DNA from 2 places in the Bacillus sp. XB1 genome. Region 2 is predicted to be linked to the other one. Evidence: riboswitches for the same ligand, from Rfam matches in the RefSeq annotation. Region 2 holds a riboswitch; the other holds the start of a gene.
What was found. Region 2 has a riboswitch for cyclic di-GMP ahead of ACK1U5_RS13215 (SpaA isopeptide-forming pilin-related protein). Riboswitches for the same ligand answer to the same signal wherever they lie in the genome.
Positions count from the first base shown of each region.

Region 1 (7,237 bases), on a different contig from region 2:
CGAAATGGTCACCCTATTTTAACGAAAGTTACGGGAACAGGTTGTTTACTAACTTCTGTAATAGGAGCATTTGTAGCAGTGGAAAAAGATTATGTAAAAGCAGCAGTAGCCGCATTAACGTTTTATGGTGTAGCTTCGGAACTGGCAGCTGCTAAGGCGGTAGAAAAAGGGCCTGGTAGTTTCCAAATTGAATTTTTAAATCAATTAGCGAATACAACTTCAGGTGATATTGAGAAGTATGGGAAGATTGTGGAGTTAGAGTAAGAGGGAGTGAAAGAAATGGCACGCATTGAAATAGATAAAATGTCTAAGCTATTGCAAGTGTATTTTATTATGGGAAGTAATAACTGCACGAGGGATCCTTTAGCTGCATTGAAAGAAGCGTTAGATGGTGGAGTGACACTTTTTCAGTTTCGCGAGAAGGGGGAAGGTTCTTTAATCGGAGAAGATAGAGTGCGCTTTGCAAAAGAATTGCAGACGCTTTGTAAGGAATATAGTGTTCCTTTCATTGTAAATGATGATGTAGAATTAGCCATTGAATTAGATGCAGATGGTGTTCATGTTGGACAAGATGATGAAGGAATTACATCTGTTCGTGAAAAAATGGGAGATAAAATTATCGGCGTATCTGCTCATACAATTGAAGAAGCACGCTTTGCAATCGAAAATGGAGCAGATTATTTAGGCGTTGGACCTATTTTCCCAACGAGTACGAAAAAAGATACGAAAGCGGTTCAAGGAACGAAAGGGTTAGCTTATTTTAGAGAACAAGGAATTACAGTGCCAATCGTTGGTATTGGTGGGATTACAATTGAAAATACAGCGGCAGTTATAGAAGCGGGTGCGGACGGTGTTTCAGTTATTTCAGCAATTAGTTTAGCGGAATCTGCGTATGAAAGTACGAGAAAATTAGTTGAAGAAGTAAAGAGAAGTTTGTAGGGAAGGAAGTGTAGTATTTTAAGTGCTACATGAAGAAATAGACTGCCCAAAATTTAAACAAATATTTGATTAAAAAAGCACAAACCTTTTTAAATAAAGGTTTGTGCTTTTTCTTTAAAACATAATTGAAATTAAGAGCATTCCAATTCCGATAGAAGTAAATGTTGCAATTAGGCCCGGAATCATAAAACTATGATTTAATACGTATTTACCGATACCTGTTGTACCAGTACGGTCAAAGTTAATGGCAGCAACGATTGTTCCATAGTTTGGAATGAAAAAATATCCATTTACTGCAGGGAACATCGCAATCAGTAGCGCTGGTGGAATACCAAGAGATAGTCCAAGTGGCATTAAGGCACGAACTGTTGCTGCTTGGCTGTACAGTAAAATAGATAGAATGAATAGTGCGATAGCAAATAGCCAAGGTGCACTTGTTACTAAATGCTGAATCGATCCTTGAATCATATTTAAGTTTCCATTAAAGAAAGTATCTCCCATCCAAGCGATACCGAAAATAGCAACAACTGCTGTTGCTCCTGCTTTAAAGACGTTACCAGATACAATGCTTTCTACATTTGGTTTACAGAAAATAATAATAAGAGCCGCGATAGTTAACATAACCATCTCAATTGTGTTCGGCATGGAAAGACGGGCTAACTTCCCATCAACTATCCATCCTGGACGAAGTGCTTCAAATGAACCAAGAAGTACAACAAGGAAGGTTCCTACAAGGAAAAGGATAACTGATAATTTTGCGCCCTTTACACCTACAAATTCTTTTTTCTCTTCAAGCTTAGGAATTAATCCTTCTTTTAATCGTTTTAAGTATTCAGGGTCTTCATTTAATTCTTTTCCCATCTTACTAGCAACAAATGCAGCTATCATACAAGCGATGAAAGTAGAAGGGATACTTACTTTTAAAATATCTAATAAGGTGATTTTATAGTCAGCTAACATTGCTAAAAGTGCAACTGTTGCAGCTGATATAGGACTAGCTGTAATTGCTTGTTGGGAAGCAATTACGGCAATTGACATTGGTCGTTCTGGTCTAATTCCGGATTCGCGAGAGACTTCTGCAATAACAGGAAGTACAGAATAAGCAACGTGACCAGTACCTGCACATAGTGTGAATAAATAAGTAACAATTGGAGCAAAAAAAGTAATACGCTTTGGATTTTTTCGTAATGCCTTTTCAGCTAGATGAACAAGGTAGTCCATTCCTCCAGCGGCTTGCAAAGCACCAGCAGCTGTAATTACTGCCAAAATCATAAGCATTACATCGATAGGAGGCGCCGTTGGTTGTAAGTGGAAGACAAAAACGAGTATTGCCATACCAACTCCACCCATTACTCCTAAACCAACTCCGCCTAGGCGTGCACCAATAAAAATACAGAGTAACAAGGTAAGAAATTGTAGCCAAAACATGATAAACTACCTCCGAAATTCATTAGTTAAGATATATTCGAATAGTTTAATTTGAATGAAAATTAAATAAATACCCGAAGAAATCCTTGTTATTTATACATTTTTTATTATATAACATAAAAAAAGTAACATTCACGTACTTTTTGAAATTATTTTGAAAAAGCAATTCATTAAAAATTTGTATTTATATCTCTAAATAAGTAGACATTTTGATTTATATGTTGTAATCTTTGAAAGAGAATAAATTAATTCTCATAGAACTCCCATATCGTTCAACTCGTTCAGCGAGAAAGGCAAACTGATGGAAACATGAGGACGCAAAACTACAGGAGCTAAGGTCGAAAGGCTACGCTAGCCAGTTACCGGACGGATAGGGTTGGTCTTGGCCAATGCTTTTACATTGGCTTTTTTTTATTCTCGAACATATTGAGAAACATTTTCAAACAAAATATTCATATATTTTGTTTTTTTTGTTTATGTTGATTAAGGAAGGTGGATATTAATGAAAAAATATTGGCATAAGTTATCGTTCCTTCAAAAGAACGTCTTATTAACCGTATTAGTTATTTTGACACTTGTTGGAAGTATGGGTGCATTAAGTTTTAACATGTTTCAAAATAGTATGATGTCTTTATTTGAAAGGCAGTCTATTGAAACAGGAGAAATAGTATTGAAAAAACTGGATGTAGAATTAGTTAGAGACATGGCGAAAGATCCTACAGCCGAAAAAGTGAAAAAAGAAAAGTTAACAGAGAAATTAGATGAAGTATCAAAAGAATTGAAAAGCGTTGGACAAACGTATGTTACAGGAGCAAAGCCGAATGAAAAGCGAGAATTACAACTCGTTGGTTTGACTACAGAGTTAACAAATGCGTTTCCTATAAAGCCGGGAGATTATTATGAACAACCCGCTCATTGGATGAAGGCATACGATAAAGTGATTGATACGAAAAAGGCTCAAATGACAGAAGTATATGAAGATGAAATAGGTTCGTGGGTGACAATATTAGAACCAATTACAGATGGAGAAAACAATATTGTTGCAATTGTTGCGGCTGACTTAGATGCTTCCATTGTTCCTATTACAAAAGAGAAGTTTATGATACAGGGCTTACTCTTCATCATTATTTCATTAGCAATTGCGACTATTACTCAATTCTTTATCGTGCGTCACTCGCTAGCTCCATTAAAAGATTTACGAGAAGGGTTACGTAAAATTGGTGAAGGTGACTTAAGTATTAAATTAAAAGAAAGACCAGATGATATTGGAATTATTAATGTTTATTTCAATAACACGATTGAAAAATTTAAAGGGATTATAGATAAAGTAAGGCAAACTGCTGAGCAAGTTTCTTCTTCTTCACAAGAATTGTCGGCGAGTACAGAGGAAAACAGCATGGCAGTTCAAGAGATTGCAAGTTCTATTGAAGGTTTAAGAGTAGGGGCACAGTCTCAAAAAACTTCAGTACAACAATGTTTAGGAATTGTACATGGAATGGAAGATAAGGTAGAAGAAATAACTGGGGCTGCAAAACAAGTTGCGGTTGCTTCTGAAGGTATGGAACAACATTCAATTGAAGGTAATGAAGTGATTGGACAAATTATTAATCAAATGAGTTTAATCCAAAATGCAGTACAAGATTTATCTTCCATCATTTATTCGTTAGAAACAAGGTCAAAAGAAATTAGTGATATCGTAACTGTAATTACAGGTATTTCAAATCAAACAAATTTATTAGCTTTAAATGCTTCTATTGAGGCTTCACGTGCTGGAGCAGCTGGAAGAGGGTTTGCAGTTGTTGCTGATGAAGTACGAAAATTAGCAGAACAAACGGAAGCGTCTGCAAAAGATATAGCGAAATTAATTGGTGAAACACAAGCTGAGACAGAAGATGCTGTAGTTTCCATGCAAAAAGGTTCAAAAGAAGTAGAAACTGGAATTTCGCTTGTTCAAAGTAGTGGAGATTTCTTTGAAAAAATCTCAAAATCAGCGCAATCTGTTACAGATCAAGTAAAAGCTGTTTCCGGTAATTCGAGTGACATTTTACAAAATAGTCAGAATATTGTTCAAGTCGTAAATGAATTATCACATATTGCAAATACTTATGCCAACAGCAGTAGTAATGTTGAAGAAAGCATGAAAGAGCAAGAAATATCAGTACAAGATATTGCAGAATTAGCGACTTCTTTAAGTTGGCTTTCTCAGGAATTACAAGAGCTTATTGGTGAGTTTAAAAGCGAATAAGGAGAAAGTTCAATTCTAATCAAGGGGGTATCTCCGCTACTGATTATGAATTGAACGAATCTGCCCTTTAATAAGGGATGAAAAAGGTGTGAATTTTCACACCTTTATTATATTTAAGAGAGGAATTTACATAAATATGAAATTAGCAATTTCTTATAATGAGATGGTAAAAGAATTTTTAGGAAAAGTAGAAGGAAGTATTAAAATACCTAAAGATGTGCAAGGAACAGAACTTAGGATAAAAAGGAAAACGGAACTGTTTTCAAATTTGACTCACATTGTAGATTTAATAGGAGCGACTGCAACGTGGTTATATCATATTTCTAAAGAAAAACATATTGTCGTGCTTTATCATGTAAGAGGAAATTTATTTCCAATTACTATTGAAGTTTCTAATTTTCTCTCCTATGAAAGTTTAAATTTACAAATTGAAGAGCAACTGGAGCAAATTAAAGAAATGAATGAGGAAGAAATAGAAGAGTTTCAAAACGGTAATACATTATATGAAATGTCACCTATTATTATTGGTGAAACATATTATGAGCTACAAGACACGAATACATTACAATTTGTATTTAGTAAAAATATGCAAAGTGTAGAAATAATATTTAATAGTGTTAATTGGAAAGAGACAACGATTACTCGTTATGCACAACAAATACAAGGTGTTTTAGTTGATATATCACAAAATGCTAATAAGTATATAAAACATTTTAATATTATTACAGAGGCCGAGATGGCACTTTATAGTCAAGTGAATGATACGACAGCAGTATATCCTGAGAAAAGTATCGTCGATATGTTCTATAATACTGTTACTCAATTTCCAAATCGTATAGCTTTATCTTCAAGGGAAGGTACTTTAACTTATGAGGAGCTAAATAAAAAAAGTAATCAAATAGCTCATATGTTAATTAAAAACGGCATCCAATTAGGAGACTATGTTGGAATATTTATGAAACGTAGCATAGATACAGTAGTAAGTATGGTAGCTATATTAAAAGCTGGTGCAGCGTATGTTCCGATTGATCCAGATTATCCGGAAAGTAGAATACAGTACATTATTCAAGATAGCCAAGCGAAAGTTATATTGATGAAAGAGACGCCTATAACATGTGATGGGGTTCAAACAGTTTCATTGTATGATAGTGAAACTTATGAAGATATAGATGTAAAGTTGTCTATTCATTGTGATGATGTAGCTTATATGATTTATACATCGGGTTCAACAGGGAATCCAAAGGGAACGATGTTAGCACATAGAGGCGTTGTTAATCTGTACACTTGGATGAAAAAGCAATATGAATTGACAGAAGAGGATGTATTTGCTCAATTTCCTTCCTTTAGTTTCGATGCTTCTGTATGGGAGTCATTTGCTTCTTTATTCTGCGGAGGAAACTTGTATGTACTATTAGAGGAAGAGCGATTGTCTGTAGAGGCATTTGCAAATGCAATCTATAAAGTGAAAGCAACTTCAATCTTGGCATTAGCAACAATTTTTGTTCGACAAGTAGCAACTTATTTAGCAGAAGAAGATATATATAAGCTAGCTTCCCTAAAAAGAATTGCGATTGGCGGTGAAATGTTGCCTGTAGAGGTTATTAAATTGTGGAGAGAAAGAATAGGTACAAATGTTGAAATTTATAATGTATACGGACCGACAGAATGTACTGTAGTGACGACAACCTATAAAATACCTAGTCAGTTAAATGGGGATGTTGCGAGTATTCCCATTGGTAAACCATGTGCTAATTATCAAGTTATGATTTTGGATGAGAATATGAATCTTTGTCCAATTGGTGTACCTGGTGAATTATATATAGATTCAGTAGGCTTAGCAAAAGGGTATTTTAATAAGCCTAATAAAACAATTGAAGCTTTTATTCCGAACCCTTTTAATCCTATAGTTAATATATACAAAACAGGTGATATCGTTAAGTTGCTAGAGGATGGAAATATAGAGTTTTTACATCGGAAAGATGATCAAGTAAAAATTAGAGGACATCGTATTGAACTAGGAGAAATCCAAAGTAAAATTTCTCAAAATCATAATATAAAAGAAAATGCTGTTTTTGCTAAGAAGAGTAAGGAAGGTAGCCAATATTTAATCGCGTTCTATACAACTTTAAATAAAAAAGAAATACCAGAATTAGTTTATCAGTTACAAGAGCAATTACCAGATTATATGGTGCCATCTAAACTAATTTATATTAATGAATTACCACTTACACCTAATAAAAAGATTGATGTTAAGAAGTTAGCTCAGTTAGAAGAAAAGTATGAACCGGTTCGGCTACAAGAATATGTTGCACCTTCTAATAAAGCAGAAAAACAAATCGCGAACGCCTGGGCGGAAGTATTAGGAATTTCAAAAGTTGGAGTGCATGATGATTTCTTTACAATTGGTGGACATTCATTAAAAGTATTACGAGTCTTAACATTGTTAAAAGAAGATTTCTCACATTTAACAATTCAAGATTTCTTTAAAGAAAGAACGATATATGGATTAGCTCGAATTGAGCGAGAAGTAAAAGTAGAGAAAGAAGAAGTATTTCGTGAATATAAAGTGATTCACGAACCAGATACTATCACGTATGCAAACGTTTTGGAAGAAACCCAGATTTC
Region 1 is NZ_JBNRIL010000005.1:111,719-118,955, forward strand. It holds gene thiM (hydroxyethylthiazole kinase) at 1-264, shown strand, start outside; gene thiE (thiamine phosphate synthase) at 280-939, shown strand; gene ACK1U5_RS24665 (anaerobic C4-dicarboxylate transporter family protein) at 1,054-2,367, opposite strand; cyclic di-GMP riboswitch class I at 2,650-2,734, shown strand; gene ACK1U5_RS24670 (methyl-accepting chemotaxis protein) at 2,870-4,612, shown strand; gene ACK1U5_RS24675 (non-ribosomal peptide synthetase family protein) at 4,749-7,237, shown strand, end outside.
Region 1: another riboswitch for cyclic di-GMP. It lies ahead of ACK1U5_RS24670 (methyl-accepting chemotaxis protein); the one in region 2 lies ahead of ACK1U5_RS13215 (SpaA isopeptide-forming pilin-related protein).

Region 2 (7,237 bases):
TTCTAGTGGTTTGTATCCTGCCGGTGTTTCTACTTCTACCAACTCATACTTCCCGATAGATAAATCTGAAACGTTTGCTTTTCCTTCTTTATCCGTTGTTACTTTCGCAACTATTTTTCCTTTTAAATCACGTACTTCAAATACAACATTTTCTAATGGTGCTTTACTATCTTTATCTATTTTTGTTATCTCGACATTCCCTGTATCCACCATTTCATTTTCTACTTTTAATGATAGGACTTCAGTCATGCCTTTTTTGATTTCAAATGATATTGGTTTTTCTAATTTTTTATAACCAGGTAAACTTTCTACCTCTACTAATTCATACTTTCCTACAAGTAAATCTGAAACATTTGCTTTTCCATCTTTATCTGTCGTTACTTTTGTAACTTCATTACCCTTTTCATCTTGGACGATGAATGTTACTCCCGCTAACGGTGCTTTATTATCTTTATCTATCTTTGTTATCTCTATATTTCCCGTATCTACCATTTCATTTTCTATTTTTAATGATAGAACTTCGGTCATGCCTTTTTTGATTTCAAACGATACTGGCTCTGTTAATTTTTTATAGCCTGGTAAACTTTCTTTCTCTACTAATTTATACTTTCCTACTAATAGATCTGAGATTTTTGCTTTACCATCTTTATCTGTTTTTACTTCCTTTACTACTGTTCCAGCTTCATCTTGCACTTCAAAGACTACGCCTTTTAATGCTTTTTTGCTGTCTTTATCTATTTTTGTAATTTCTACTGAACCTTTATCTAACTGTTCATTTTCTACTTTCAATGATAGGACTGTTGTCATACCTTTTGTAATTTCGAATGATACTGGATCTGTTAGCTTTTTGTAGCCTGGTAAACTTTTCGTCTCTACTAATTTGTACTTTCCTACTGATAGATCTGAGATTTTTGCTTTACCATCTTTATCTGTTTTTACTTCAGTTACTAATTTGCCTTGCTCATCTTGCACTTCGAAGACTACGCCTTCTAATACTTTTTGGCTATCTTTATCTATTTTTGTAATTTCTACTGAGCCTTTGTCTAACTGCTCATTTTCTACTTTTATCGATACAGCTTTTGTCATACCTTTTGTAATTTCAAATGGTACTGGTTCTGTTAGCTTTTTATAACCTGGTAAGCTTTTCGTCTCTACTAATTTGTACTTTCCTACTGATAGATCTGAAACGTTTGCTTTTCCATCTTTATCTGTTACTACTTTTCTTACTACTCCATCTTTCTCATCTTGGACTTCAAATTCGACACCCGCTAATACTGCCCCGTTTTCTTTGTCCACTTTTGTGATTTCTATATTACCTTTGTCAACCATTGCATTTTCCACTTGTATTGGGAATATGCCGTCCCCTGTTACATTTACTTCGAACTCTGTTTCTTTTAATTGGTAGCCTTCAGGCGCTTTCGTTTCTTTTAAAATATATTTTCCTAGTGCTAACGGTTTAGAGATTGCCTTACCATCTTTATCTGTAACAATATGTTCGACTACTACACCGTCTTTTACTATATCAAACTCTGCATTTGCTAATGGTTTTTCACCATTTTCCGAATCAATTTTCTTTATTTCAATTTGACCCTTTTGCACAGTATTTTTAATTTCAATTGTTTTTGTTTCTCCAGCTTGAAGTGTAACCTCTACTGGGCTTGTTAATTTTTGATATCCTTCTGGTGCTACTGTTTCATAAACTTTATACGTCCCAGGAGCTAAAGTTTGAAGTACTGAAAAACCTTTTTCGTCCGTTGTCAGTTTTGCAACAACTTCATTTGCACTATTTCGAACTTCAAATTCGGCACCTTTTAACCCTTTGTTCGGATTCTCAGAATCTATTTTATGAAGCGATACTGTACCATCTTTTGGAGCTTCAGGCGGTGTAATAGTTACTTCTTTTGATGTTAATGTTTTATCATCAAAATGTAATTCCGCTTTATTAGGAATCTTCTTATCTACGTAAGAAGATAAGTCTGCATTATTTTTAATTTTCGCCTTGATACTAAGATTAATTATCTGGTCTTCATATGACTTATAATCAAAATTCTCACCAAACGTAAATGTTACTTCACTTCTTTGTTTATCTATATTTAACGTCCCTTTAGAAGTAATATCTTGGCCATTTTTATCATACACTTTTGCCTCTAATACTTCTAAAACATCTTCTAAATCATCACTAATTACCATAGATGTGTATTTAGGAGGATCGTTCGGTATATGTGTACCAACTTGGTATTGAATAACTTGATCCATTTGTGTTAGCTGCTCATTCTCTACAAGCTTGCCATTCTCATCAACTATATTTTTTTCAATGCTAGGTGGATTATTGTCACCTGAACCGGATCCTCCCCCACCACTCACAAATACTTGTCCTACTTTTTCTTCAGTTTTAATATTTTTACCTTCTAATTTCACAGTATTTTTATGAGGTTTTGCAGCAGGATTTGTAACCTTTGTTTTATATCTTAAAATATAGCCTTTTGAACTGTCTGGAAATTCAATTGTAAATCCAGTCTTTGTTGCATTTATTTTAATGTTAGATAAATTTGCTGGCTTAATATTTGTTGGTGCATAACCATCTTCAAATACAGCCTCTTCTAATAATACGCTGTCTGTAATTAACTCATGCCCAGGTCCTAATGTATCTGTTAATTTAAGATCTTGCATTTCTGTTCCAGTTGCATTTACATATACAAGCCAATCAGCAATAGACGGATCTTCTTGATTATAAGAACCCCATTTCAATAGATTTTCCGTATTGGGTTGTGGCTTCGGTCTCTCTGTCGTATTACTTACATTTACTTCTTTATTTACGATTTGACCATCAACGTTAAATTCTAATGGAATTTCTTTAACACCATCATATGCTTCTAGACCAAAGTAGAATTCTACGAATAAAGAACCTTTAATGTTGTTCTTTCCTTCTACGTAATCACCCATAGTACACGTTAATAGACCCTTTTTCATCTCACATGTACCAACTGTTTTTCCTTCAGCATCTTTTAAAGGAAAACTCATATTCATAAGGTCTTTTCGAAACTCTTTTGGCATATCAATTGTGAATTGATCTCCACTTTTTATTTTTTCTTTAGCTGACCACTTCACTTCTACTTTCATACCATCTGAGGCTTGATATGGTTCAGATGTCGTGCCATCAGTACGGGAAATATTAATTTCGTCCACTGGACTTTTCATCACAGCAGCTTGAATAACTGGAGCCCACACATTCAGCACTGAAAATAATACTAGAAAAACTAATGAAACCATTGAAATATGTCTTTTAGTACTTTTCATTTGCATAGTTCCCTCCTAAATTTTTATATTTATATAACAAAAAAAGATCGTCCGGTTGCATCAAAAATGTGCAACCAGACGATCTTAGTAACCAATATGTATTACCGTAGACTCTAAGCTTTGCGGCCTATCCTTTCGAATAGTGTGCTAAAAATATCTTTTATTCTTTTTTTGTTTCATTTTCCTCTTAAACCAAATATTACTATACCGTCTGGACGGTTATAATTCAATACTCTATAAAATTGTTCTATTTTTCTAATAAAAAAAATAATTCACCACTACATTAAAGAAGCAATGGTGAATTATTTTAAAATTATATAGTTCGCATATTCTATTTATATGAATTACTAATAAGAGCTTGAATTACTTTTTCTCTTAACTCGGGGCTTAGTCTTCCAACCCCTAAATATTCCGAATACCATAATCCATCTGCTGCTAATCTAATAATTGTTGCACAAACTGAATCTATCTCATCATTCTCTATATTTTTTTGCAGTTGCTGAAATGATTGTTGTAATGGCTCAAGTAATTCAGGTTTTAACATGAGTGCTGCCATCATACTGCTAGACAACTCTTCTGTTCTTCTCTCATTACTTAATCTTTCCTCTACAAAAGAGCGAACCCATCTCCCTTTCCTCTCTGAGTCTTCCGCTACTTTATTGTAAATGGCCCCTTCATAATCCTCTACCCCTCGGACTATCATACCTTCTATTAAAGCTTCTTTATTTGAAAAGTGATACAATAATCCACCTTTGCTTAAACCCGCCTCTTTTGCCACTGCTTCCAAGGTTAATTTAGCAACCCCTTTACATTGTACAATTTGAGAAGCGGCCGTCAAAATCTTTTGCCGCGTTATGCTTATACTCATTCCTTTTTAAAACCCCATTTCTACTAAATTTATATAAATACGAATCTTATTTTTAATATTGTTGATTACTACTAAGTATTTTCTTTATACAACAAAAGCTTCATTACCTTTGAATTTTTAGTTACTTATTCTATTAAAAATTTCCATATCATTCAATATGATAACATTAAATACACAAAGCTGACTATACATCTATACTTTTGTATTTATTGAAAATATATCCATTAATAAAATTTACCGATTTATTCCTTCTTATTACTTTAAGACAGCATTAATTCTTTCAGTACTAAATAAAAAATGTTATTACTCCCATTAAATTGAGTAATAACATTCTACTTAACAAATTCGCTGCCAACTAGCATCCTTCACATCTTCACTAGTCGGTTTTCTAACTGATCCAATAAAGTGAAACTTTATATCCGCAACATGGACAGGTGTATTTCATTTTGTCACTCCATTATTAACTTGTTTTCCCATATATTCCGACCCACAAAGAATGTAACAGCACAAATCATAGTTATCCCCATGAAAAATGTATTAGAATCTTCATATGTAGTTGGAATGCCTACCGTTACGAAAACAATACTAAAAGCTAAAAATAGATATAATAATAAAGATATAATATAGCTTAGTTTAAATCGTAAAATGATACCTCTAAACAATAGCTCACCAAGTAGACAGCCACCTAAAATAATAGGTACTCCGAAATACAATGTAAGGACTCCCATTTGCGCAGTAGATTGAATTATCTTTCCAATTATGTTCGGCGAAACCAGCTCACTATCGTTTCCCATCCTATCATATAAATCAAGTGCTGTTGCTGAAATAAAGAAACTTAATATAGAAAATGAATACGGTATTAAAAATTTGCTCACTCTCATTCACCTCGCTTTTTTCTTTACATATATTATTCATTATTTCCTATCATTTTTACATAAAAAAATAACCCTCTATGATAAAACATAGAGGGAAGCATTTCTATATAAAAATCTATACCTTATCCTGAAGTGAATCCCGAAAATAGGACAAATATCAAAACACCTAAACCATTTGCTATCTGCTCCCTACATTCTTTAGGGTAGATAGTTTATATGTTTTATTAGAAAGTAGTGCCTTCTTTTTTATAATATTCTTTTGAAATCTCTTCATAAAATGCGGCTGATGTCGCGTAGAAATAAGGTGCTAACCATAAGAAACCGATTCCTACAGTAAGAATACTTAAAATGAACCAACCTAAGAAACTTAAGCATAGTAAAAAGTAATCCATTTTATGTCCATTCATCATATGACGACTCTCAGTAATCGCTTGATTCGCTGTATATTCTGGATGATCATTCAAAATAAAATATGTCATAGAATAAGAAAATGATTTAATAATACCTGGAATAATAAGAAGTAATGTCCATAGAGTCAAGTATACATACATTAGTAAATATGTTAAAAACGACTTTATCAACTTACTTCCATCGCTAAACCATCTAAATATATGACCAATGCGAGCATCAGTCCCACGAATTGCATTTAAAACAAGATAATAGGCACCTATTGTTAATGGACCAATAACAAGCATTACTATAATACTTACTGTAAGTGAATCACTTGCTTCTTCCCAACCCCAAAATATCGAGAAAATACCTGTTGTTAGCATTTCAACAGCTCCAATAAGGATTCCAATTAATAAGGTTGCCCCTACCGCTAATCCCCATCTTCCTTTTAATACATCAAGTGCTTCTCTTTTCAACTGACTTATCATATATAACCTCCTAATACTATTTATATTTTAGTATACCATTTATATCAAAAACCCCATAGATTTCCCTTAAATAGAAGCTAATTACCTTTTTTCATACGTATTGATACATGTGTGCTGTAGTTGTACTAATATATGGATTAAACGACTCTTTTCCCTATAACAAAAAAGCCTGCCTTTCATAATAGGCAAGCTTTCTCAAGTTACATCTCATTTATTTTCTTCTTATACCAATCCTGCATTCTCTCCGCATCTTCTACTCTCGTATGCTCTATTTTATAACTAGATGATGCACTCGAAAACTTATACGTACATAAATCCGCACGGCGCTGGAAATATGATTGTGTCTTCTCCATTGATTGGACGTGTCTTCTTCTAATAAGTCCTGTATATTTTCCGACGCTACGATAGACAAGTGTAATTTGTTCTCCGTTAACACTGTAGCCATTTGTTTTAAATGTTGCGTATCCAAGTGTAAAGATAAGGATTGCGAGCGGTAGTAATGCCCACATGATGTAATACTTTTCAAAGTATATGCTTATTCCAGTAAGCGGGATTGCGAGCATAGCGAAAAAGATAAAACTATCAATGAGATAGCGGCGCAATGCTGCTTTTGGTAACGAAGTAATACTTGCATTCAGTTCGTATGGTAATTGTAAATGCGCGAGTAATTGTTGCACTCGATCTTTTCGAATGATAGGATGCAGTGTAACTTTTTCTTCTTTCCCTTCACTTTGAATGACTTCTACTTGCACAGCACAATAACCGAACGGTTGGCGTAAAATGCCTTCTTTTATCGTAATCCCTTGAATGCGGTGCAATTTTAGTACGAGTTCTTTTCTCTCCAGTAACCCTTGCGAAATACGGACTTCATCATTTTTTCGATTCACTGTGAAGTTACCGTGTTTTAACGCGTAGCCAATTGTAGATATCATCCAAGAAACGACAAGTAAAATAGCTACCATGTAAATCCAGCCATATATATCGTGGTCCATTACATATGACGTCACACTATTTTTTATCCATTTCGGAATATACTCATCTACTTGGTGATAAACGAAAAAGATTAAAGAGAACAATACTCCAAATTGACCAGATGTAACAGACGCTATTAAAATCTCTTTCCACGTTAACTTGTACTCTGTCGTTTGTTTTTCCTCTGTAACAATTGCTTTTTCTACTGTATTTTCTGCTGCTTCGTCTAACGTTTTTTCTGCTTTCACTTCTGGAGTTGGCTCATTTAGCAAAGTAATAAGCTCCGTCGCCTCTTCTACCGTAATTCCAGCTAAGCTAACTTCTGCTTCATCGCCCCCGCCAGCTGT
Region 2 is NZ_JBNRIL010000001.1:2,581,795-2,589,031, forward strand. It holds gene ACK1U5_RS13215 (SpaA isopeptide-forming pilin-related protein) at 1-3,303, opposite strand, end outside; cyclic di-GMP riboswitch class I at 3,364-3,456, opposite strand; gene ACK1U5_RS13220 (TetR/AcrR family transcriptional regulator) at 3,629-4,165, opposite strand; gene ACK1U5_RS13225 (hypothetical protein) at 4,615-5,040, opposite strand; gene ACK1U5_RS13230 (DUF975 family protein) at 5,265-5,918, opposite strand; gene ACK1U5_RS13235 (PH domain-containing protein) at 6,119-7,237, opposite strand, start outside.